DNA from 2 places in the Proteus faecis genome. Region 2 is predicted to be linked to the other one. Evidence: predicted binding sites of a transcription regulator. Region 2 holds the regulator's gene; the other holds the start of a gene.
What was found. The regulator CRP, encoded in region 2, controls carbon source genes, mostly activating them, when cyclic AMP is high. The targets are predictions, from matches to a motif close to ATGTGANNNNNNTCACAT.
Positions count from the first base shown of each region.

Region 1: cdd (cytidine deaminase) is a predicted target of CRP. The motif match lies at 7,061-7,078, and genes of this name have one in related genera.

Region 1 is NZ_JASVWV010000001.1:675,349-687,242, reverse strand. Features, by position in the region: gene QSH13_RS03275 (YbfB/YjiJ family MFS transporter) at 140-1,300, shown strand; gene folE (GTP cyclohydrolase I FolE) at 1,457-2,116, shown strand; gene yeiB (DUF418 domain-containing protein YeiB) at 2,131-3,282, shown strand; gene sanA (outer membrane permeability protein SanA) at 3,279-4,010, opposite strand; gene QSH13_RS03255 (NAD-dependent malic enzyme) at 4,151-5,848, opposite strand; gene cdd (cytidine deaminase) at 6,062-6,946, opposite strand; gene QSH13_RS03245 (CidB/LrgB family autolysis modulator) at 7,146-7,841, opposite strand; gene QSH13_RS03240 (CidA/LrgA family protein) at 7,844-8,317, opposite strand; gene metG (methionine--tRNA ligase) at 8,452-10,479, opposite strand; gene apbC (iron-sulfur cluster carrier protein ApbC) at 10,684-11,796, shown strand.
Region 2 is NZ_JASVWV010000006.1:204,644-216,537, reverse strand. Features, by position in the region: gene QSH13_RS10415 (methyl-accepting chemotaxis protein) at 1-103, shown strand, start outside; gene QSH13_RS10410 (methyl-accepting chemotaxis protein) at 643-2,388, shown strand; gene QSH13_RS10405 (methyl-accepting chemotaxis protein) at 2,481-4,025, opposite strand; gene QSH13_RS10400 (SIS domain-containing protein) at 4,175-5,035, opposite strand; gene QSH13_RS10395 (LysE family translocator) at 5,753-6,358, opposite strand; gene QSH13_RS10390 (hydrolase) at 6,458-7,438, shown strand; gene QSH13_RS10385 (YheU family protein) at 7,435-7,656, shown strand; gene QSH13_RS10380 (phosphoribulokinase) at 7,722-8,591, shown strand; gene QSH13_RS10375 (OsmC family protein) at 8,681-9,088, opposite strand; gene crp (cAMP-activated global transcriptional regulator CRP) at 9,401-10,033, shown strand; gene argD (bifunctional acetylornithine/succinyldiaminopimelate transaminase) at 10,126-11,340, opposite strand; gene QSH13_RS10360 (aminodeoxychorismate synthase component II) at 11,458-11,894, opposite strand, start outside.

The DNA.
Region 1 (11,894 bases), on a different contig from region 2:
TCATCATGTCAGAGATCATCTTGTGAATAGAAAGAAATGAAACTTATTATTACGAAAATGTTAGTGTGTTGGCGGTAATATGTTACTTGTTCTGCTATTAATGAGTAGCATATTTAAAATGATAAAATAGTGGATATCCATGAATACTTCAAATCATCAAAGTCATTCAGCGCAAGCTTTTCATATCGCTTTTAGTGGGTTTCTTGCTTTAGTTGTGGCAATGGGAATAGGGCGCTTTACATTTACACCACAAGTGCCGTTGATGATTGCAGAATATCAATTAACACTGACAAGTGCGGGTATTGTCGCTGCATTTAATTATCTTGGTTATCTTGCGGGCTCCTATGATGCGATGAAAGCCGTTAAAGGTGTGGGATATCGCTTGTGGGCTGGTCTTTGGGGAGCGGTGATAATTACGCTGCTGTCTGCTTTTTTAAATGATGCATTTACACATAGTATTGCACGATTTTTTATTGGCTGGGCAAGTGGTTGGACGTTAGTGCTAGTGGCTTCATGGGCTAACGAATTACTGGCTCGTCTTAATCGACCAGCATTAAGTGTGGCTGTTTATGCCGGAACTGGCGCAGGTATATTTATTAGCGGTATTCTTGCTGTGTTTATAATGAAATGGCAAATGAGCGCGATGGCGGGATGGTTAATTTATGGTTCTCTTGCTTTTATTTGTGCCCTATATGTGAGCTACTATCTTCCTAAGCCTTGGTCAATGAGTAGAGAAGCAGTAAACGTTGCCCCTTTAACGCTAACTCCCGCGATGAAAAAGCTGATTTGGGGTTATACTTTTGCCGGATTTGGTTATATTTTACCTGCAACATTTCTTTCTCAAATGGCGGCAGAACGCTTTCCAGGAAGCCTAATTGCGCAATTTGTTTGGCCTGTATTCGGTGCTTCTGCGGCATTATGTATTGGGATCGCTATTTTAACGCGTAATGTATTAAATACGCAGTTACGTTTAGCTATTACGCTTTGGTTACAAGCATTAGGTATTTTGATTGCAGAGTGGCTTCCGACAATAACAGGGCTTGCGATTGGCGCTTTCTTAATTGGTGGCGGTCTTATGTGTGCGGTACAGCTGGCTTTTTTACGAGGTAGAGAATTAGCGCCTGAGCATGGGCGTTATATGGCGGGTTTACTCACTACTTTTTATGCTATTGGACAATTAGTTGGCCCTGTCATTTCTTCACTTTCAACGGCATTGACGGGAAAATTAGAACCCGCACTTTATGTTGCCTTTATTGTATTGATAATCGGCGGTTTTCTGGTGTGTTTAAAAGAAAAATAGCTTAGCAAACAAAAAATAGTCCATACAAAAATGCAATAATTTCATAACGAAAAATGCGGTATTGCTGGATAATGTGATTGAGGTCATCTAAAGTGTAAGCTGTTGTTGCTAAGCGCGATAACAGCTACTTAATTAATGTGTTTATCGGAGAGTCCAATGTCATCATTAAGTAAAGAGGCGCAATGGGTGCACGCTGCGTTAGTCGAACGCGGTTTGGAAACGCCTCTTCGTGAACCACAACTCTCTCCAAGTGAGAGCAAGCAGCAAATTGAACATCATATGACAGAAGTGATGAAGCTGTTAAATCTGGATTTAAGCGACGATAGTTTAGCTGAAACACCTCGTCGTATTGCTAAAATGTATGTTGATGAAATTTTCTCAGGGCTGGATTACCACAACTTCCCAAAAATCACGCTAATTGAAAATAAAATGCAAGTTGATGAAATGGTGACGGTGCGAGATATCACATTAACAAGTACTTGTGAGCATCATTTTGTCACTATTGATGGTAAAGCGATTGTGGCTTATATTCCAAAAGATAAAGTGATTGGGTTATCTAAAATTAATCGAATTGTGCAATTCTTTGCTCAGCGCCCTCAAGTTCAAGAACGTTTAACACAGCAAATTCTTATCGCATTACAAACGTTACTCGGTACAAAAAATGTGGCTGTTTCTATTGATGCGGTGCACTATTGTGTTAAAGCGCGAGGCATCCGTGATGCAACGAGTGCAACGACAACAACTTCGTTAGGTGGATTATTTAAATCTAGTCAAAATACGCGTCAGGAGTTTTTGCGCGCTGTTCGTCATATTTGAGATTTTAAATAAAAATGAATGAATCGTCTCATCAGCGTATCGAAGCACTTGATGCGTTGAGAGGAATGGCGATCCTTGGCATTTTATTGCTCAATATTTCAGGTTTTGCATTATTAAGAGTGGCTTCATTTAACCCATTACATTCGGGAGAAGCCTCTTTTGGTGATCGTATAACATGGATGGCATTAAATCTGTTTGCTCAAGGAAAATTCCTCTTTATTTTTGCGTTACTATTTGGTGGTACGCTTTATCTGCTTTTGTATAAAGGGATGCGTTTTAATTTATCGCGACTCGTTGTATTGGCATTGATTGGGGTTATTCACACATTATTTATTTGGGAAGGTGACATTTTATTTCCATATAGTATATGTGGTTTATTTGTTTTTGCGTTTATCAAATCAATTGCGACAAAGCACCAATTTATATTAGGCGCGGTACTCTATTTTTGTGGTGCGCTTATTTTAGGTGCGTTGTTTTATTATTATCGTGATTTTATTGATACCGTTTGGTATAGCACACCATATTCTCAATTATCTGAATCAGATTGGAAAACAGGGCCTTATTTAAATAGTGTTTATTATCGTTTAAATGAGCTAACGCTGTTTGTTTTTAATCTAGTACGTCAATACAGTTGGTTTTTGTTTGGTGCGATGTTGATGGGAGCAGCATTAATGGCATCAGGCTGGTTGCAGCAGAAATTTAGTCGCGCTCATTATGGTCGTGTAGCACTTTATTTCCTCACAATAAGTTTAAGCTTACAAACGGTTATTGTGCTGGTGGATTATTATCTTGATTGGGATTACCGCTGGGCGGCTATTTTAGCACAGCCTTTAACTATGCTGATACAAGTGGTGCAAAGTTTGGGATATATTGCGCTGTTCTATTGGAGTTGGAATAGTATTCAACATTCTTATTTTGCTTATGCTTTACGTTGTGTTGGCAAAATGGCGTTAACGACCTATTTAATGCAAAGTGTTATTGGTATTTATCTATTTCAGCGTATGGGGTTATTTAACCAATTTACTTTACCTGAGCTGATGCCTTTTGTTGTCGTCATTTGGGCAATTAATATTGCTTTTGCTGTGATTTGGTTACGTTATTTTCCGCAAGGGCCAATAGAGTGGATCTGGCGCAAATCAGCCTCAAAATTAGCACAATTTTTTTAGGTTTTTTCATGATTATTTTCATTCAGAGGAAGTGATTCGACTTCCTCCGGTGAAACCGCAGGATAACCTTTAATGCCTTCAGGGATAGATTGTATTGCGGGGATCGTTTCTGGTGGCCCTAAAAAGCGGGGTTCGCGGTTTAGAATATAAACATCAATCATTGCACCTGCTCTTGCAAATACTTCGCGTACACGCACTTTAAACATGCTTTTTGGGGATGCAACCGCAAAGCATTGCGCATCAATTCCTTTTTCTAATGCGATAAAAACAGCACGTTCACAGTGAAAACGCTGAGTAATAATGGTAAATCCATCTGTACCAAACACCTCTTTTGTTCGTACAACTGAATCGAGTGTTCTGAAACCCGCAAAATCCATCACAATACGAGAGGCAGGAATGCCTGCTTTAATGAGATCTTTACGCATCGTATTTGGCTCATTATAGCTATGTTTTGCATTATCACCGCTAAGTAATAAATACTGAATTTTGCCACTATTATAAGCATTAACAGCACCTTGAATACGGTATTGATAAAACTGATTTATATAACCGCTGGTATAGTACTTCGATGTACCTAACACCATACCCACTTTTTTAGCGGGTAATGTATCCACATCTTCAAAGATATAAGGATTAGTTTTCCAGCCGATCCAACGATCGCAGGCAATCAAAATGACTGCAAGCAGCATAAAAAGTGTGAGAAAGAGATAAATGAGGCGTTTTAGCATGTCCTTGCCTTAATGACGCAAATAACCAATGACTTTCATAATGCTTAAGGCTACTTGAGCAGGAATAGGGAAGCAAGAAAAAAGCGCCTCATATTAAGTAATGACGCGCTTTTCAGAATGGTACTTAGTGTTTCAAGCTACTAGAACGAGGTTCTTTTGTAAATACGGTACTCTGGTGCCCAATAGTTACGTTCAATCGCTTCTTCTAATGCTGAATCAGACGTAACAGTAGCAACACCTTGTACTTGTGCTTGTTTGGCAACTTGTTTTGCGATGTAGCGCGAAACTTGTTGAATATCAGCCAGTAAAGGTAACAGAGAACCATCACCTTCTTTTGCCATTGGAGAGCAATCTGCTAATGCGCGGCTTGCAACCATTAACATGGCATCAGTAACACGCTTCGCACCACATGCGATAACACCTAACCCAATACCTGGGAAGATATAAGAGTTGTTACATTGTGCAATTGGATACTCTTTATCTTTGTATTTAACGGGTGCAAATGGGCTACCTGTGGCCACTAAAGCTTGTCCATCAGTCCAGTTGATAATATCTTCAGGACGCGCTTCTACACGAGACGTTGGGTTAGATAATGGCATTACGATAGGACGTTCACAGTGTTTGTGCATTTCACGAATAATTTCTTCAGTGAATAAACCTGCTTGTCCTGAAACACCAATCAAAATAGTTGGTTTTGCATTCTTAACCACTTCTAGCAGTGAAATTGCATCACTTGCGGTTTCCCAATTAGCAATGGTTTCGCTTTTTTGGATAAGTTTGCTTTGGAAATCCAGTAAATTTGGCAGTTTGTCTGTTAATAAGCCGAAACGGTCAACCATAAAGATACGTTCACGCGCTTGCTCATCACTTAAACCTTCAGATTTCATTTGGGCAATGATTTGCTCAGCAATACCACAACCTGCAGAACCAGCACCTAAGAAAGTGACTGTTTGGTCTTTTAACTGGCGACCAGCAGCACGACTTGCTGCAATTAGGCTACCTAAAGTGACCGATGCTGTACCTTGAATATCATCGTTAAAGCAACATAGTTCATCACGATAACGGTTTAATAAAGGCATCGCATTTTTTTGTGCGAAATCTTCAAATTGTAATAAAACATTTGGCCAGCGACGTTTAACTGCTTGGATAAACTCATCAACAAATTCGTTGTATTCATCACCTGTAATGCGAGGATGACGCCATCCCATATACAGAGGATCATTTAAACGTTGTGGGTTGTTAGTACCAACATCAAGTACAACAGGCAGTGTGTACGCTGGGCTAATACCACCACACGCGGTATATAAAGAGAGTTTACCGATAGGTATACCCATACCACCGATACCTTGGTCACCTAAACCGAGAATACGTTCGCCATCTGTTACAACAATGACTTTGACGTTCTGTTTCGTGGCGTTTTGTAGCATATCGTCGATATTGGCACGGTTAGGGTAAGAGATAAATAAACCGCGAGCTCGACGATAAATATCAGAGAAATGTTCACAAGCTTCACCCACTGTTGGCGTATAAATGATTGGCATCATTTCAGTGAGGTGAGATTCCAATAGACGGTAAAACAGGGTTTCATTGGTATCTTGGATATTTCGTAGGTAAATATGTTTATCGTTATCGTTTTTGAAATCAAGATATTGGCGATAAGCGCGTTCAACCTGCTCTTCGATGGTTTCAACTGCTTCTGGCAGTAAACCATGTAAGTTAAAGGTGCTGCGTTCTTCTTCGCTGAAAGCACTACCTTTATTTAACAGGGGAAATTCAAGCAGGATTGGGCCTGCATACGGGATGTAGAGAGGGCGTTTACTTTCGTGTTCCAGTTCCATGAAAAATACTCTTGTAAGGCAGTTAGTCACATGACAATTGTAGATCCTACAAAATAATAAAAATATGTACAGCTTATGTTATTTTTTTATGATTTTTATGCTTAGAAATGAGAGATAGATACAGTTGTTACAACTTTTTCTGGTAAGCATCAGCAAAATTTACATGCTGATGCTTTTTTAGGAGCGATTTTTAGAGGAATAAGTTAAAATTTTTTACAAAGTGATGCGTTGCATCTGGCGACAACCTAAAGCCATTAATGTGGCTTGAGTTGCATCCCATTGCGTTAAAATGGCTTCTGCTTTTTCAATTAAGACAGCCGATTCAATATCCATCACACTCTCACCTGCCATATTTAATAAAATCAATGCGGCTTGTAATGGCGGAAGACTTGGGTTAAATGCAGCATTTTCTGCGTAGCTACCTTGGAAAATTTTGCCACTTTTCATTTGCACAGCAATACCACTGTGCGACTCACTATAAGGTGCGTGGCTACGATTAGTCGCTTGTAGCGCCTGTTGCGCTAACTCACTAGGGTTATCAATTTTGTAACCGTGATTAACTTTGTCCATTAATAAAGAGGTGATATTAAGATCTTTTGGGCCAAAGCTATCAGGTAAATAATCACCCAATGTTGCCATTTTTCTACCCGGTAACTGAATTTGAATATGGGTGCCACTGTTCAATTCGTTCATAAACTGGCGACAATGACCACAAGGTGTATAGTTAACGGTGACTGAAATTAAGCGAGACTCACCACGTAACCAAGCATGAGTTACAGCACTTTGTTCAGCGTGAACAGTCTGTTGTAGTGGGGCGCCAGCAAATTCCATATTGGCACCGAAGTAGAGATTACCACTCTCACCACGTGCAACCGCACCGACTTTAAAATTAGAGATTGGTGCAACAGCACAAGCAGCAGCAACCGGTAAAAGTGCGAGGGCTAAGGCATCATCATTACATTGTAACTGAGTTTTTATGGCATTGACCTGCTCTGCCGTAAACATTGCAGGGAATTCATCCTGCTCAAGATAAGGAGCAAGCGCTTGTTGCAACTGAGGGGATAAATCTGACCAAACTGCCTGAAAACGAGTATGCATACATGAGTCTCCCATTAATCTTTCTGTATTGTAAGATTCTAGGCATCTTTACTCACTCTTATATGTGATAAAAGTCATGTTTTCAATGAAACAATTGCAACAAATTCATTAATTGAGAGATATATCTCAAATTTATAGTGAAATCCCCGAAATAAATTTAATTAAATCGGGGATTTAAGAATAGAGGGTAAGAAAGATATCAACTATAGAGATGTAAAATAATAGGGAAGATAAATGGCGCAGTAAGGGAAGTAATAATCCCGCAAGTCATTAAGGCCAATGAGCTGTAAGCCCCCTCAATATAATCGATTTCTGCAGCTCGTGCTGTTCCCACTGCGTGAGATACGGTTCCCATAGCCAAACCACGAGAGGCGTGAGTAGGAATACGCAGTAGCTTAAATAATGTATGACCAAAAATGGCACCTAAAATACCTACTGCAATAACACATGCAGCACTGATTGCAGGAATACCACCTATGGAGTCTGCGACAGCCATTGCAATTGGCGTTGTCACTGATTTAGGTAAGATTGATGCGGCAATTTCAGGTGTTGCACCAGCCCATAATGCAATGGCTGTGCCACTGGCCATCGCAGCAATACTACCAATAAAGCAAATACTGATTAATGATTTCCACTGTGCACGAATTTGGTGTAATTGCTGATAAAGTGGTATAGCTAAAGCGACAACGGCGGGTTGCAGTAAGTCATTTAAAACTCGACTACCTGCGAAATAATTTTCGTAAGGCACTTTGGCTATTAACAAAATAGGTATAATTACCACAATAGCAATTAGCAGAGGATTTAAAATAGGCAATTTAAATCGGGCTGCAAGCTTACGAGCTAAGTAAAAAATAAAAATACTTAAAGGAAGTGACCACCAAATATTCATTAATATAGCTAACATTTTCTCTTCTCACTTAACGCTTTATCATCGTCTTTCTCTTTTGTTTCAACAATATCTTCAACTTGGTCTGGTTTCGAACCCACGATAACGCGCTCGCGATGAACATAGTGTGAGCAATAGGCAACGAGTGCCATAACACCAAAGGTACTCACGACGCAGGCTAAAACGATGGGAAAAAGTTGCTGACTTAACAAATCATAATAGTTCATTACACCAACCCCGATGGGGATAAAGAGTAATGACATATTTTTTAAGAGGATATTTGCACCAGGTTTAACCCAACGCACAGGGATAAGCTGAAAAGCCAGTAAACCAAAAAGAATTAGTAAGCCAACAATACTGCCTGGAACCGCGAAGGGTAGAAGGGCTGAAATAAGATTACCAGCGAAGAGACAAAGATAAAGTACCAAAAAAGATCGTAGATAATGCCAAAGCGTAATCTGCAATCGTGCCCGTTTAGATTTCATAAGTAAGTGTCCCAAATCAACTAACAGAATTATCATACACCGATTTTGAAAGTGTGCTATGGATCACAATAAAAAAAAGGCGGGGCTCTAATAGAACCCCGCCATTCATTTATTTTGTAAATGAATTTTAGTCGTTATTTCACTTGCTGACCCGGTTTTGCACCAGAATCTGGGCTGAGTAAGAAGATATCTTTATCGCCAGGACCTGCCGCCATTACCATGCCTTCTGAAATACCAAAACGCATTTTACGAGGAGCTAAGTTTGCCACCATTACCGTTAAGCGACCTTCTAACACCTTAGGATCAGGGTATGCAGTACGAATACCTGAGAATACTTGGCGAGTTTCGCCACCTAAGTCCAGAATTAATTTCAGCAGTTTGTCTGAACCTTCAACTAAATCTGCTTGTTTAATTTCAGCAATACGCATATCGATTTTCGCAAAATCATCAAAGTTGATGGTTTCTTGAATCGGCGAATCTGCTAATGGGCCTGTTATTTCTTTTACTGGCGCAATGGTACTTTTTGATGCTTCAACCATGGCATTGGCTTTATCCATTTCAATGCGATTAAACAGCGCTTTGAATTTAGTGATCTCTTGGCCTAACAGCGGTTTTTCAAGCGCATCCCATGTTAATTGAGTTTGTAAAAAGGCTTCTGAACGCTCTGTTAGTGAAGGTAATACTGGTTTTAAATAAGTCATCAATACGCGGAATAAGTTAATTCCCATAGTACAGATTGCTTGTAACTGAGCATCTTGACCTTCTTGTTTAGCCACGATCCAAGGCGCTTTTTCATCAATGTAACGGTTAGCTTCATCAGCTAATGCCATAATTTCACGAACAGCTTTACCAAATTCACGATTTTCAAATGACTGTGCGATAGTTTCTTTCATATCAACAAAGTGTTGATAAAGTTTAGCATCATCTAAAGAATCAGCTAATTTGCCATCAAAACGCTTGCTGATAAAACCCGCTGTACGTGATGCTAGGTTAACGACTTTATTTACAATGTCGCTATTAACACGTTGAACAAAGTCTTCTAAGTTTAGGTCAATATCGTCAATGCGTGATGAAAGTTTTGCAGCATAGTAATAACGTAGACAATCAGCATCAAAATGATCAAGATAAGCACGCGCTGTAATAAAGGTGCCACGAGATTTTGACATCTTCGCACCATTTACAGTGACGTAACCGTGAACAAATAAGTTGGTTGGTTTGCGATATTCGCTACCTTCTAACATTGCAGGCCAGAATAAGCTGTGGAAATAGACGATATCTTTACCAATAAAGTGATAAAGATCTGCTTTGCTGTCTTTATTCCAAAACTCGTCAAAACTTAAATCACCGCGTTTTTCACATAAGTTTAAGAATGAACTCATGTAGCCGATTGGTGCATCTAACCATACATAGAAATATTTACCCGGTGCATCTGGAATTTCAAACCCAAAATAAGGTGCGTCACGAGTGATATCCCACTGTTGTAAACCGCTGTCAAACCACTCTTGCATTTTATTCGCAACTTGCTCTTGCAGAGCACCAGAGCGGATCCACTCTTGTAACATATTGCTAAATGCAGGTAAGTCGAAGAAATAGTGTTCAGTTTCACGCATAACAGGCGTTGAACCTGATACAACAGAGCGTGGGTTAATTAATTCTGTTGGACTGTAGGTTGAGCCACAAACTTCACAGTTATCACCATATTGGTCTTGCGCTTTACATTTAGGGCAAGTGCCTTTTACAAAGCGGTCAGGCAAAAACATACCTTTTTCTTCATCATAAAGCTGAGAAATAGTTTTGCTTTTGATGTGACCATTTTTTTTCAGTGCAAGATAAATTTTAGTTGATAATTGGCGACTCTCTTCACTGTGTGTAGAGTGATAATTATCATAACTGATATTGAAACCCGCAAAATCCTGCTGATGCTCTTTGCTCATTTCTTCAATCATTGCTTCTGGCGTGATACCCAGTTGTTGGGCTTTTAGCATAATAGGTGTACCGTGAGCATCGTCAGCGCAGATGAAATGAACTTCTTTGCCGCGCATTCGTTGATAACGGACCCAGATATCTGCCTGAATGTGTTCAAGGATATGACCGAGATGAATTGAACCGTTAGCATAAGGTAACGCGCAGGTTACCAATAATTTATTCGCGACGTGAGACATAGTAAGGATCTTACTTCCATAAAATTAATAAAAGGGACTTTGATGTTAACCGATCCGTCATGATGTCGCTAGGGCAATAATTGAGTTTTTGCAAGAGAAATTTCAGTTGGCAAATTGAGGTAAGGCATTATCGTAGTCATCTACTATCTGATATGATAGATACACTCATATATTTAATAAATAATGAAAACGAGAGGAGCCGGGATGAGTGATAAATCCCCCGAGCAGACCACCCCTGAGATTCTGAACGAAAAAGTTTCAGGTGTCTTGTCTACTTTTGAACACCCAACATTGAAACGTAATCTGCTTTCTCTAAAAGCATTACATCAATGTGCGATGATTGACGATGTTCTTCATATCGAGTTAGTGATGCCGTTTGTTTGGAAAAAACCTTTCCAAGTCCTAATTGAAGAAAAGACCGCCGAACTTCGCAATATTACTGGTGCAAAAGCCATTGAATGGAAACTCAAGCATAATATTTCAACCTTACGCCGTGCAAATGATCTGCCAGGTGTTAATGGTGTGCGTAATATTCTTGCAGTGAGCTCTGGTAAAGGTGGCGTTGGTAAATCAAGTACAGCCGTTAACCTTGCGTTAGCTCTTGCACAAGAAGGCGCTAAAGTAGGTATTCTTGATGCTGATATTTATGGGCCGTCTATTCCGAATATGTTGGGGACCACAATGGAGCGTCCAACGTCTCCTGATGGACAACATATGGCACCGATTATGGCTTATGGTTTAGCGTCTAACTCTATCGGTTATTTAGTCACCGATGATAATGCAATGGTATGGCGTGGTCCTATGGCGAGCAAAGCATTAATGCAAATGCTTCAAGATACGCTGTGGCCTGACTTGGATTATCTGGTTATCGATATGCCACCGGGAACAGGTGATATCCAATTGACCTTATCTCAAAATATCCCTGTAACTGCTGCGGTTGTGGTAACAACACCACAAGATATCGCGCTGGTGGATGCAATGAAAGGGATCGTCATGTTTAAAAAAGTCAATGTGCCTGTCTTAGGTATTATTGAAAACATGAGTGCACATATTTGTAGTAACTGTGGTCACCTTGAACCTATCTTTGGTACTGGTGGTGCGGCTAAATTAGCAGAGAAGTATCATTGTCAATTATTAGGTCAAGTTCCTCTTCATATCTCTTTACGTGAAGACCTAGACCGCGGACAACCAACCGTGATGCGTGATCCTGAAGGTGAGTTTGCCGATATTTATCGCGAAATCGCATCTACAGTGTCCGCTCAAATGTATTGGGATGGTGATGCAATTCCAACGGAAATTTCTTTCCGCGCAGTGTAATTACAGTGGAATAATATCTTGAATTATTTGCTGATTTAAATGGAGAGCCATTTGGCTTTCCATTTTTATATGCAATTTCCGACTGTTTTTGATAAAAA
Region 2 (11,894 bases):
ATTGCCTACATTATCAGTTAAGTCACAAGATACTGAAACACTTAAAACACCAACAATCAAAACCAATAATCATGAAACAGACGATAATTGGGAAAGCTTTTAATGATATCTCTCACACAACATCGTATGAGAGCACTGTGTAGAAAATAGTCCAAAGCATATAACAAAACCTCTACCTACCCTACTCCCAGTGATTTTTCTGGGAGTATTTCGTCTGTTATCGTACATAAACACCAAAAGCAGATCGTTTTTCATACAAAATAAAGAATTTTTTTAAGAAAAATTAAGAGCGTTTATGAAATTGAAAATTTTATTTTACTTATCATAAGATAAAAAAATAAATAAAAATAAAATACTGCTTATTATCGTTTTAATATTAAACAATGCATTATTAACATTTATATATTAGCAATTAACACAAAAAATAAGTAAGGCAATATACTTATGGTTTTTTCTATTAATCATTAGAAAATTTTAGCCATTAGCTGACAATTAAAGCTAAAAAAAGAAATATAAGTTGTTTTTACTATCAAACTGAGTAGAAAAGATAAAGTTTTTAAATATCTAGCCGAATAAGTTTAATTGATAAATAGTTATCGCTCCTTGCTGTGTGTCCTATAAACCAATTAAATAGGTAAGGCTATGCTGAAACGAATAAAAATATCTAATGGCTTAATGTTTATCTTAATACTGTTTTGCGCTATTCAACTTTTTTCAGGTGCAATGAGTATCCGTGATGCGAGTTTAACAAATAAACGGATCTCACAATTAGCGAATGGTTTTGAACAGATAAAAACGATGGATTATGGTTATGCTGAGTTAAATAAATTACGTGAAGATATGCTAAATGTTATGTTTGAAGCTCATCTCACACCCGATATAGCAGAAAATAAAACCTCTGATTTCCTTTCCTCTTATCCAAAAAGAAAACAAGAAGTTATACGTATTATTACCGAATATTTTACGGCTACCGAAGAAGCCGATTTTGATCCCGAAAAAATAGAGAGCATGAAAAAACTCTTTAATCGTGTACTTTACGACCTTGATCAACTTGCATCATGCCTAGAGATCCGCGATTACTACGGTTTTCAATCTATTTATGCACATAATACCAATGAACGCTTTACTCAATCCCTTTATGAAGCAACAGATTATCTCAGTGATAACGTTGTTACTCACGCAATAAAAGCCGCTCAAGGTAATTATGAACGTTCCTTGGTCTTAGCTTTTGTCTTTATGTTTATTTTTATTCTTTTCACTATTCTTGTTGTAGTTTGGATACGTCGAAATATTGTTTTACGTATCAATCAAATTGTCGATTATATGTCGGAAATTTCACAAGGAAATTTATTAGAAAATAAAGATGTCACAGCAAAAGGAAATAATGAAATCGACCAATTAATTACAGGTATTCAATATATGCGTACCGAACTGTCATTAATTGTGAATGCGATCCGAGGGACAAGTCATCATATTTATACAGGTGTTCAAGAGTTATCAGCAGGAAATACCGATCTATCTTGTCGTACTGAAGAGCAAGCGAGTGCATTAGAAGAAACCGCCTCAAGTATGGAACAACTCACAGCAACAGTGAGAAACAATACAGAAAGTGCTCGTGAAGTTTCACACCTTATCAGTCAAACCTCCAATATTGCCAGCAAAGGGGGCGATGTCACCAATAGAATGGTGAAAACGATGACTGACATAGCCGATAGCTCACAAAAAATAGGTGAAATCACTGCCGTTATCAATAGCATCGCCTTCCAAACCAATATTCTCTCGTTAAATGCTGCGGTTGAAGCAGCCAGAGCGGGTGAACAAGGCCGAGGTTTCTCAGTCGTGGCAACCGAAGTCCGGGAACTGGCACAGCGTAGTGCCGAAGCTGCAAAAGAAATCAAAGAGCTAATTGATGCCTCTATTAGCCGTGTTCGTCATGGTAATGATCTTGTTGAACAAGTTAGCATTTCTATGGGAGAAATACTGACATCTGTAAAACATGTTGAAGATTCAATGACTGAAATTTTATCTGCGTCAGAAGAACAAACTCGAGGTATTACTCAAGTGTCTCTTGCTGTCACTGAAATGGATAAAGCTACACAGCAAAATGCAACAATGGTTGAACAATCCTCCGCTGTTGCCAGCTTATTGACTGAAGAAGCAGGTAATCTTGAGCAAATCGTTGAACAGTTTAAAACAGCGGAAAGTGAACAGTTCAATAAAAAGGCACAACACAAAGCAAGAGAAAAACAGTTCTCATCTGAAAAATTACTACAGACAAAAAATGAGGAAATAAAAAATACAGCCAAAGATGAAGTGAAAGAGAGAAAATCGGCAAAAGAAACAGCGACTGTAAATGACGATGAAGATGATGATTGGACAAGTTTTTAACCCATTAATTTGGTCATAATAAAAACGTGATTTAGATAAACAGAAGACACCTATTTTTAGTCGGTGTCTTCTATTTTTTAACTTATGACAAATTAATGAAATACATTGATTGCACTAACTAAGTAGTTAGTTTGTACTTTCATTTCACCTGAAATCATTGAGGCTTTGGAAACATAATTCGCATTTTCATGCGTAATCGATTCTAATTTTTCAACCGCACGACCAAGCTCTTTTAACCCCGCACTCTGCTCTGATGAGGCAAGACTAATTTCACCAATTAAATCAGTCACATTTTTAACATGCACCACAATATCTTCCATAGTCCCGACTGTTTCATTGACTTGCTTTGAACCGACTTTGATATTGCTACTTGAAGCACTGATCAAGGCTTTGATCTCTTTAGCCGCTTCTGCACTACGCTGTGCCAGTTCCCGGACTTCGGTTGCCACGACTGAGAAACCTCGACCTTGTTCGCCTGCCCTAGCCGCTTCTACAGATGCATTAAGTGCAAGAATATTAGTTTGGAAGGCAATGCTATCAATAACACCAATGATATTACTAATACGATCAGAGCTTTTCGCAATATCATTCATTGTATTAACAATACTATCCATTGCACTACCTCCTTTTATCGCAGCCTCACAAGTGATATTAGAAAGACTGTTTGCCTGCCCCGCCGTTTCACTATTGCTGCTTACCGCTGTCGTTAATTCATTCATGGTCGAGGCAGTTGCTTCAACATTACTGGCAGTTTGCTCCGTTCTCACATACAGATCGCGATTACCTGCGGCTAATTGATCACAAGAGATATCGACTTGATGAATTTGATGGCTCACATCACTAACTAACCAACGAAACATACGCCCTAATTGATTAACTGAACGCTGTGTCATACCCACTTCATCAATACGATTTATATAGGTAACGTTATGTTCATCGCCAGTTGCAACACGATTTGCTTGTTCATTAAGCAGTCTAATTGGCTTAACAAGCTGAAAATAGAGAATACGCTCATTTGCCATCAGTAATACCAGCAAAATCATAATATGCATAAAAAGAGCATACCCCGATAAACCAGCAAACCATGCACTTAACAACATGAAAGGTAGGGGTAATAGGATAAAAAAACGGAGTCGTTTTTTTAATGAAATGGTTTGATTCCATGAGCGCCAACATTGCCATCCTTTATAAACAAAAGCGCCTTTTAAAAACCTATGTGAAGGATACTTACCTTGATTAAATGCAGCATAAAGTGCTGAAGCCTGTGCTATTTCCTCTTTTTTTACTGAAGTCCTTACCGACATAAAACTTTGAATTTTACCCTGACGTATAATTGGGGTGATATTCGCTCTTACCCAATAGTAATCCCCATTTTTACGTCGATTTTTCACGATCCCAGTCCAAACTTCTCCTTGCTTTAACGTTTGCCACATATCCTTAAAGACTTCTGAAGGTATATCTGGATGCCGAACAATATTGTGGGGTTGCCCCACAAGCTCTTCCATTGAAAATCCACTGACTTCAATAAAGTCCTCATTGGCATAAATAATATTGCCATCAAGATCTGTCGTCGACATCAGTGTTGCGTTTTCAGATACCGGGTATTCTCGCTGTGTCACCGGTTGATTGTTACGCATTAGTTACTCTCCTCGATATTGAAATCAAAACATCTCAACAAAAAAAGACTGCCTAAATAACTATCGTTTCGGCCGTTAAGAGAATAACTTTAGTAATAAGTGTAAATACCTATGTTTAAATATTAGTTTTTTGAATCAGTTCAAATTTTTTAATTATCCAGGCTATTAATTAATGCCTGTGAACTCAATACTAATGTCTTCGCACACTCATCGCGTTTCTTTAATAACGCCATGAAAATAAGGTCAGTGATCGTGTTTTGTGCTGTACGTGAAGAGATTGAAGCGCTTCGCCACTCCCCCTCATCCGCAATTGTTTCTAATATATAATCAGAAATTTGGCCCAATGGTGAATGTTTTTCTCCTGTAATAGCAATGATTTTAGCTCCCTGTTTTTTAGCCACAGAGGCCGCAACCAACATGTCTTTTCTTTTACCGCTATAAGAAATTACAATCTGTAAATCCTTTGGACTTAACATCTGAGCAACAGATATTTGTACATGATGATCTGTTTCAATCAGCGTTGTTATTCCTATTTTTTGCAATTTATAACTTAGATCTCTTGCAACTAATCCTGAACCACCAATACCAATAATTTGAACACGTTGTGCTTCATCAATAAGCTGAACGACTTTTTCAAAATGAAGATAATTAATTTGACGAGTCGTATCACAAATTGAATTACTTTTCTCTTGAGCGAGTTTCTGAGCAATAACAACTAAACTATCATCGGCATCTATTTGGTTATGTAATATATTAGAGTTTGTTCCTGGATTCGCATTTTTCCTGCCAAGATCTTCACTGATTGCAAGTTTCAAAGAAGGAAAACCTTTAAACCCTATTTTTTGGCTAAATTTAACAATTGCCGATTGACTCACCCCCATAATTTGAGCAAGTTGTTGTGAGGAAAGAGTCACTGTTTTTTCCGGATTGTCTAAAATATAGTCTGCTATTTTGCGCTGATTTGTAGCCATACCTGGCTTTATCCAGGCAATTTTTGTTAATGTTGGCATAATGACAATATCCACTTCGAGTTCTATATAGTTATATCTGGAATAGTTCTTGGTACAGCGTTTACTACCTAAAAAAATTAAATTTTTAGAATAAAATCAATTAAAAATAGAAAATGAACAATAATAAAGTATAGGGGAAATTACCTTATTATTGGAATACTTATTTTTATAATTGTTTTATAATTATCTTTTCAATCCAATCTATGTTTATCGCCCCGAGATTTTTATAATACTTAATTTATTTTTCTCTCTTTTTTTAATAATAATTTATTCTTTTAGGTCAATAGGACGATATAGGCTTATTCTATTTACATTTAATTATTTATTATTTTCAAATATTTTCATTAAGTTAACAACCTTTCAAAAACATAAACGTAATATAATTTATTTTAAAAAGAAAACCATCAAAAAAGAATAAATAATTCTCTATAAAATAGTTATTTTTACATTTAAATTATGTAAATAATAAAAAAATAAAAAATCAAGTAGCTAAATAATAGGATTAGCATCGCGACTAAAAATTTAGTCATCTGTTTATATAAAGTCGTATTTTAACACGAATAATTGTGTCAGTGGGCGATCGTAGCTCTCTCTTTTTATAGCGGAATACTCTTTTTTTGATACATACCAAAAGATATCATTTCAACTAATCTTAAAAAAACATTATTTACAGCAAAAAAGTTTTATTAATTATTGATTTTAAACTATTTTATTAATTTACTCTATCCAGATCAAAGGTACACAGAGCGCCGTTAATAATCCCATTAAGATATTGAAAATAAACCATGTACGTCTGCTTTGTAAAAATAGGCTAATCAATGTTCCGCCTAATATCCAAACAACACCCGCAACGAAATTAACAATAACCATAACAATACTAATAGTAATAATCGAACTAAAATAAGCATCGCCTGATAAACTGAAGCTTCCTACAGCACCTAATCCCATCATCCACGCTTTTGGATTTAGAAATTGCAATAATCCACCCTGAAACCAACTTACTGCCTGTAAGGCTTTTGCTGGAATATCTAAACGCTGATAAGATGATGCCGCGGTTTTCCAAGCAAGCCAAAGCAAATACGCACTCCCAACTATTTTCAATCCGATATGCAGAGCAGGATAAATTATCAATAAAGTGGCAACACCAAATGCAGAGCTCAATAAAACGCATTGCATACCTAACATAATGCCAGCCATTAGTTTTAACGAGCCTTTAAAGCCTACATTTGCCCCTGATGAGGTAAGCAGTAAGTTGTTTGGTCCGGGTGTTATCGCAGCAATAAACAGGAAAATAGTTAAGGAAGAAATAAGGCTAATTGTCATGATAAAGACTCAAAAATGTGACAGGCGTTTTATTTTCACCGAAAATAGCAGTATGTTATTTAGCAAACAAGTGTTAATTCATTTTGATAGACGGAAAATATGTCTCAATACTTTAATCCAATGCGTTGGGCTAAAAATCCACACTTACAGACGCTCTTACCAAGAATTGTACGTAGAACGCCACAATTGACGCCACACTGGCAACGACTCAATCTTCCAGACAACGATTTTGTTGATTTAGCGTGGAGTGAAGATCCGACAACGGCACTCAATAAACCGCGCTTAGTCATCTTTCATGGCTTAGAAGGTGGATTTAGTAGCCCTTATGCTCACGGCATGTTAACCGCAGCAAAAGAGAGAGGCTGGCTAGGTGTTGTGATGCACTTTAGAGGATGTAGTGGTGAACCCAATAGACAAAACCGTATTTATCACTCAGGTGAAACGGAAGATGCTCGCTACTTCTTAAATTGGTTGAAAAAGGAATTGGGTGAGCAACCTACAGCTGCGGTTGGCTATTCTCTTGGTGGAAATATGCTTGCCTATTATCTAGCGGAAAGTGGTGAAAATGCGGTTGTAGATGCGGCCGTTATTGTCTCTGCACCATTAATGCTAGAACCATGCTCAACAAAAATTGAACATGGCTTTTCTCGTTTTTATCAATGGTATCTGTTAAAAGAACTCAAAAATAACGCAACACGAAAACTTATTCGTTATCCAGAGTCCTTACCGATCAGCTTATTGACGATAAAATCCATCAAAAAACTACGCCAATTTGATGATCTTATTACCTCTAAAATTCATGGCTTTAAAGATGCGTTAGATTATTATCGCCAATGCAGTGCATTACCTTTATTAAACAAAATAAAGAAAGCCACGCTTATCATTCATGCTAAAGATGATCCATTTATGTCTGCAGATGTGATCCCTGATGTCAGAACACTCCCCAATAATATTGAATATCAACTTACAGAATTTGGTGGGCATGTGGGATTTGTTGGTGGAAAACTATCAAAACCAGTGATGTGGCTTGAAAGCCGAATACCTGACTGGTTATCCGCTTATTTGGAGAAAACCCAATGATAATTCCTTGGAATGAGCTTTCCACAGAGACACTTGATAATCTTATTGAAAGTTTTGTTTTACGAGAAGGCACTGATTATGGTATCCAAGAGAAAACGCTTGAACAAAAAGTCGCCGATGTAAAAAAACAACTTAAATCTGGTGAGGCCGTGTTGGTTTGGTCTGAACTTCATGAGAGCGTTAATATTATGCCTGCATCGCAGTTTCGCTCTGATTAATTATTCAAAGCAAGCGATGCATCGCCATCAATAAGGGCCAACCTTATTTAGCAAAAGGATAACCTATGTCAATCAAGCATCCTATCATCGCAGTGACTGGCTCAAGTGGTGCAGGAACTACCACAACAAGCCAAGCTTTTCGTAAAATATTCCAACAACTCAATGCAAATGCCGCATTGATTGATGGCGATAGTTTCCATCGCTATACCCGTCCCGAAATGGATATGGCGATAAGAAAAGCCAGAGAACAAGGTAGACATATCAGTTATTTTGGCCCTGAAGCAAATGATTTTAGCTTACTGAGCAAAACATTAAGTCAATATAGTGATACTGGGCAAGGTCAATCTCGCAAATATCTACACTCTTATGATGAAGCAACACCTTACAATCAATTACCAGGAACATTTACCCCTTGGGAACCCTTAGCCGATAATACTGATGTTCTCTTTTATGAAGGATTACATGGTGGCGTTGTTACCAACGAGCATAATGTAGCTCAACATGTTGATTTATTGGTCGGTGTTGTTCCTATCGTAAACCTAGAGTGGATACAAAAGCTTATTCGAGACACCACAGAAAGAGGACACTCGCAAGAGGCAGTAAGAGACTCAGTTGTACGCTCAATGGATGATTATATTAGCTACATTATTCCTCAATTCTCACGCACTCACATTAATTTCCAGCGAGTCCCAACTGTTGATACTTCGAATCCTTTTTCTGCTAAAGCAATTCCCACTCTGGATGAAAGCTTTATTGTTATTCGTTTTCGAGGCTTAACCGATATTGATTTTCCCTATTTACTTGCAATGCTACATGGCTCATTTATGTCGACAATAAACACGATTGTTGTACCAGGAGGGAAATTAGGATTAGCGATGGAATTAATTATGGCGCCATTAGTCAAAAAATTATTAAATGGCGAAAAGATAAGTTAACCAAAATAAAAATTATCTCTATAAAAATAATATCCCATTAATTAAGGGATATTATTTTTCAAATTAAACTTTATTTTAAAATATCAAAATTAGTCAGCATTTTTTATTTCAAATGAATGCGTAATATTGGCTGCTTTTCCTAGCATTAAAGAAACAGAACAATATTTTTCTGCCGATAATTGAACCGCTCGTTCTACAATTTTATCCGTTAACTCTTTACCTGAAACAATAAAATGTAAATTGATATCAGTAAATAAACGAGGAGCTTCTTCACGTCGTTCTGATGTTAATTTTACTTCACAATCAGTCACTTGGTGACGACCTTTTCGTAAAATGCTTACAACATCAATAGCGCTACACCCACCCGCAGCAATTAAAACCATTTCCATTGGGCTTGGGGCTTTATCTCCTGAATTCCCATCCATCATAATTTGATGGCCAGATGAAGATTCACCGACAAAAGATAAATCTTCAACCCACTTAACTCTCGCTTCCATTTATTTTCCCCTAAAGATGACAGAAACTAAAAGAGTACATTCTCATAATTCAACTAGCAATTAGCAAATAGGTTTATTATGCTGACTGCGTAAAACGAGACTTAATGCACTAATTGTGTTAAAAACAATATCTGCTTGATGATAGTGGTTAAGATCAATGCATTATTTTCTCATTTATTATAATCTATTCCATATTAACTTACCGTGTTCTCAGGAAGTTAATAGGTAAAGATAGGATTTTTAAGCACGCTGTCTCAAAAGGGAACCTATCCGTTTTGAAAGGCTGCATTTAACGTACAGAGGATAACGCGAATGGTTCTCGGCAAGCCGCAAACAGACCCGACTCTTGAATGGTTTTTGTCACACTGCCATATTCACAAATATCCATCCAAGAGCACGCTGATCCACCAAGGTGAGAAAGCGGAAACACTTTATTATATTGTTAAAGGTTCCGTGGCTGTTCTTATTAAAGATGAAGAAGGAAAAGAGATGATCCTCTCCTACCTAAATCAGGGGGATTTCATCGGTGAACTTGGATTATTTGAAGAAGATCAAGAACGTAGTGCATGGGTTAGAGCAAAAACAGCCTGTGAAGTAGCAGAAATTTCCTATAAAAAATTCCGCCAATTAATTCAGGTTAACCCTGATATTCTGATGCGCCTTTCTGCTCAAATGGCGAACAGATTACAAACGACATCAGAAAAAGTAGGTAATCTTGCTTTCCTTGATGTAACAGGTCGTATTGCACAAACCTTATTAAACTTAGCAAAACAACCCGATGCAATGACGCATCCTGATGGCATGCAAATTAAAATTACACGTCAGGAAATTGGTCAAATCGTTGGTTGTTCACGCGAAACTGTAGGCCGTATTCTGAAAATGTTGGAAGATCAAAACTTGATCTCCGCACACGGTAAAACTATCGTTGTTTACGGGACTCGCTAAGTTTCCCTCTCGAACAAACAATAGCCCATAAAAGGGCTATTGATATACTTTTGTATAAGCCCCATCTTCGTTGATGGGGTTTTTCGTTGATACTACCCTTTTACAAATTCTGCAATAGCCGCTTTTAATGCCACCATTCCTTCTTGTAGCTCTTCTTGAGTAATAATTAACGATGGTGTAAAACGCATCACATCGGCTCCTGCGTTTAACATCATTAAACCATGTTTGGCTGCAAGACCGAGTAACTCTTTGGCTTTACCTTCATATTGCGGTGCCAATTGTGCACCAATCAATAAACCTTGTCCTCGAATTTGCGAAAAGACATTATACGTTTGATTGATTGCCACCAGTTCATCCACAATCCATTGATAACGCTTTTCTACACCTTCAAGTACTTCAGATGTATTAATTAAATCAAATGCAACATTACCCACTGCACAAGCTAATGGATTACCACCATAAGTTGTACCATGAGTCCCTACGCCCATGACAGAAGCTATCTCATCTGTTGTTAACATCGCACTGAGTGGAAAACCACTCCCTAGCGCTTTTGCAGTTGTAATAATATCGGGTGTCACATCATAGTTCATATAGGCGAAAAGCTTACCTGTACGCCCCATACCTGTTTGTACTTCATCAAGGACAAGCAGAGCTTGATGCTTATCGCACAACTCTCGTAGCCCTCTCATAAACTCAGGTGTTGCTGCTGTTACGCCACCTTCACCCTGAACTGGCTCTAAAACAATGGCACATGTGTGATCATCTATTACTGCTTTAACAGCCTCTAAATCATTAAAAGGAACATGTACGATATCAGCGGGCTTAGGGCCAAAACCATCGGCATATTTAGGTTGTCCACCAACAGATACTGTAAACAACGTTCTGCCATGAAATGCATGGTGAAAAGCAATAATTTTAGTTTTATAAGGACTATGGCGAGTGATGGCATAATGGCGAGCCAATTTAAATGCTGCTTCATTCGCTTCTGCGCCAGAATTGGCAAAAAAGACACGTTCTGCAAATGTGTTATCTATTAATTTTTGAGCTAAACGTAATGCAGGTTCATTAGTAAAAATATTACTAACATGCCAAAGTTTTTCACTTTGTTCTTTCAAGGCTTGATTTAGAGCCGGATGAGCATGCCCCAATGCTAAAACAGCAATACCACCAGCAAAATCAATATACGATTTTCCCTGCTGATCCCAAACACGACTCCCCACCCCTTTGACAGGAATAAATTCTGCGGGTGAATAAATTGGCAACATTACTTTATCGTAAGTTGCCCTGTTAATGCTTTGCTTTGTCATTACCCCACCTGATCGTTATTCACATTCAATATGAAAATATAATCACTAAATATGAATAAAAAATCAAATGTGGTTTTGTATAAAAAGACGTTATTTCACTATTTAAATTCTATCCATTTAATATTTAAGGAAATTATTTAATAGCTCATGCCCTTGTTCACTTAAAATACTTTCTGGGTGAAATTGAACCCCTTCAATTGGTAGAGTACGATGGCGAATTCCCATAATTTCATCAACATTTCCATCATGTTGGCTCCATGCCGTCACTTCAAAAGGTACAGGCAATGTTGTCGCATCAATCACTAAAGAGTGGTAACGCGTCACACTTAACGGTCGATTAAGCCCTTTAAAAACACCTTGTTGATTATGATGTATTAATGAATTTTTACCATGCATCACTTCTCGCGCTCTAACAACCGACGCACCAAAAGCTTGCCCTATTGCTTGATGTCCAAGACAAACACCAAGAATAGGAATTTCACCGGCAAACCGCTGTATAGCCTCAAGAGAGATCCCAGCTTCATCAGGAGTACAAGGTCCTGGCGAGATCACAA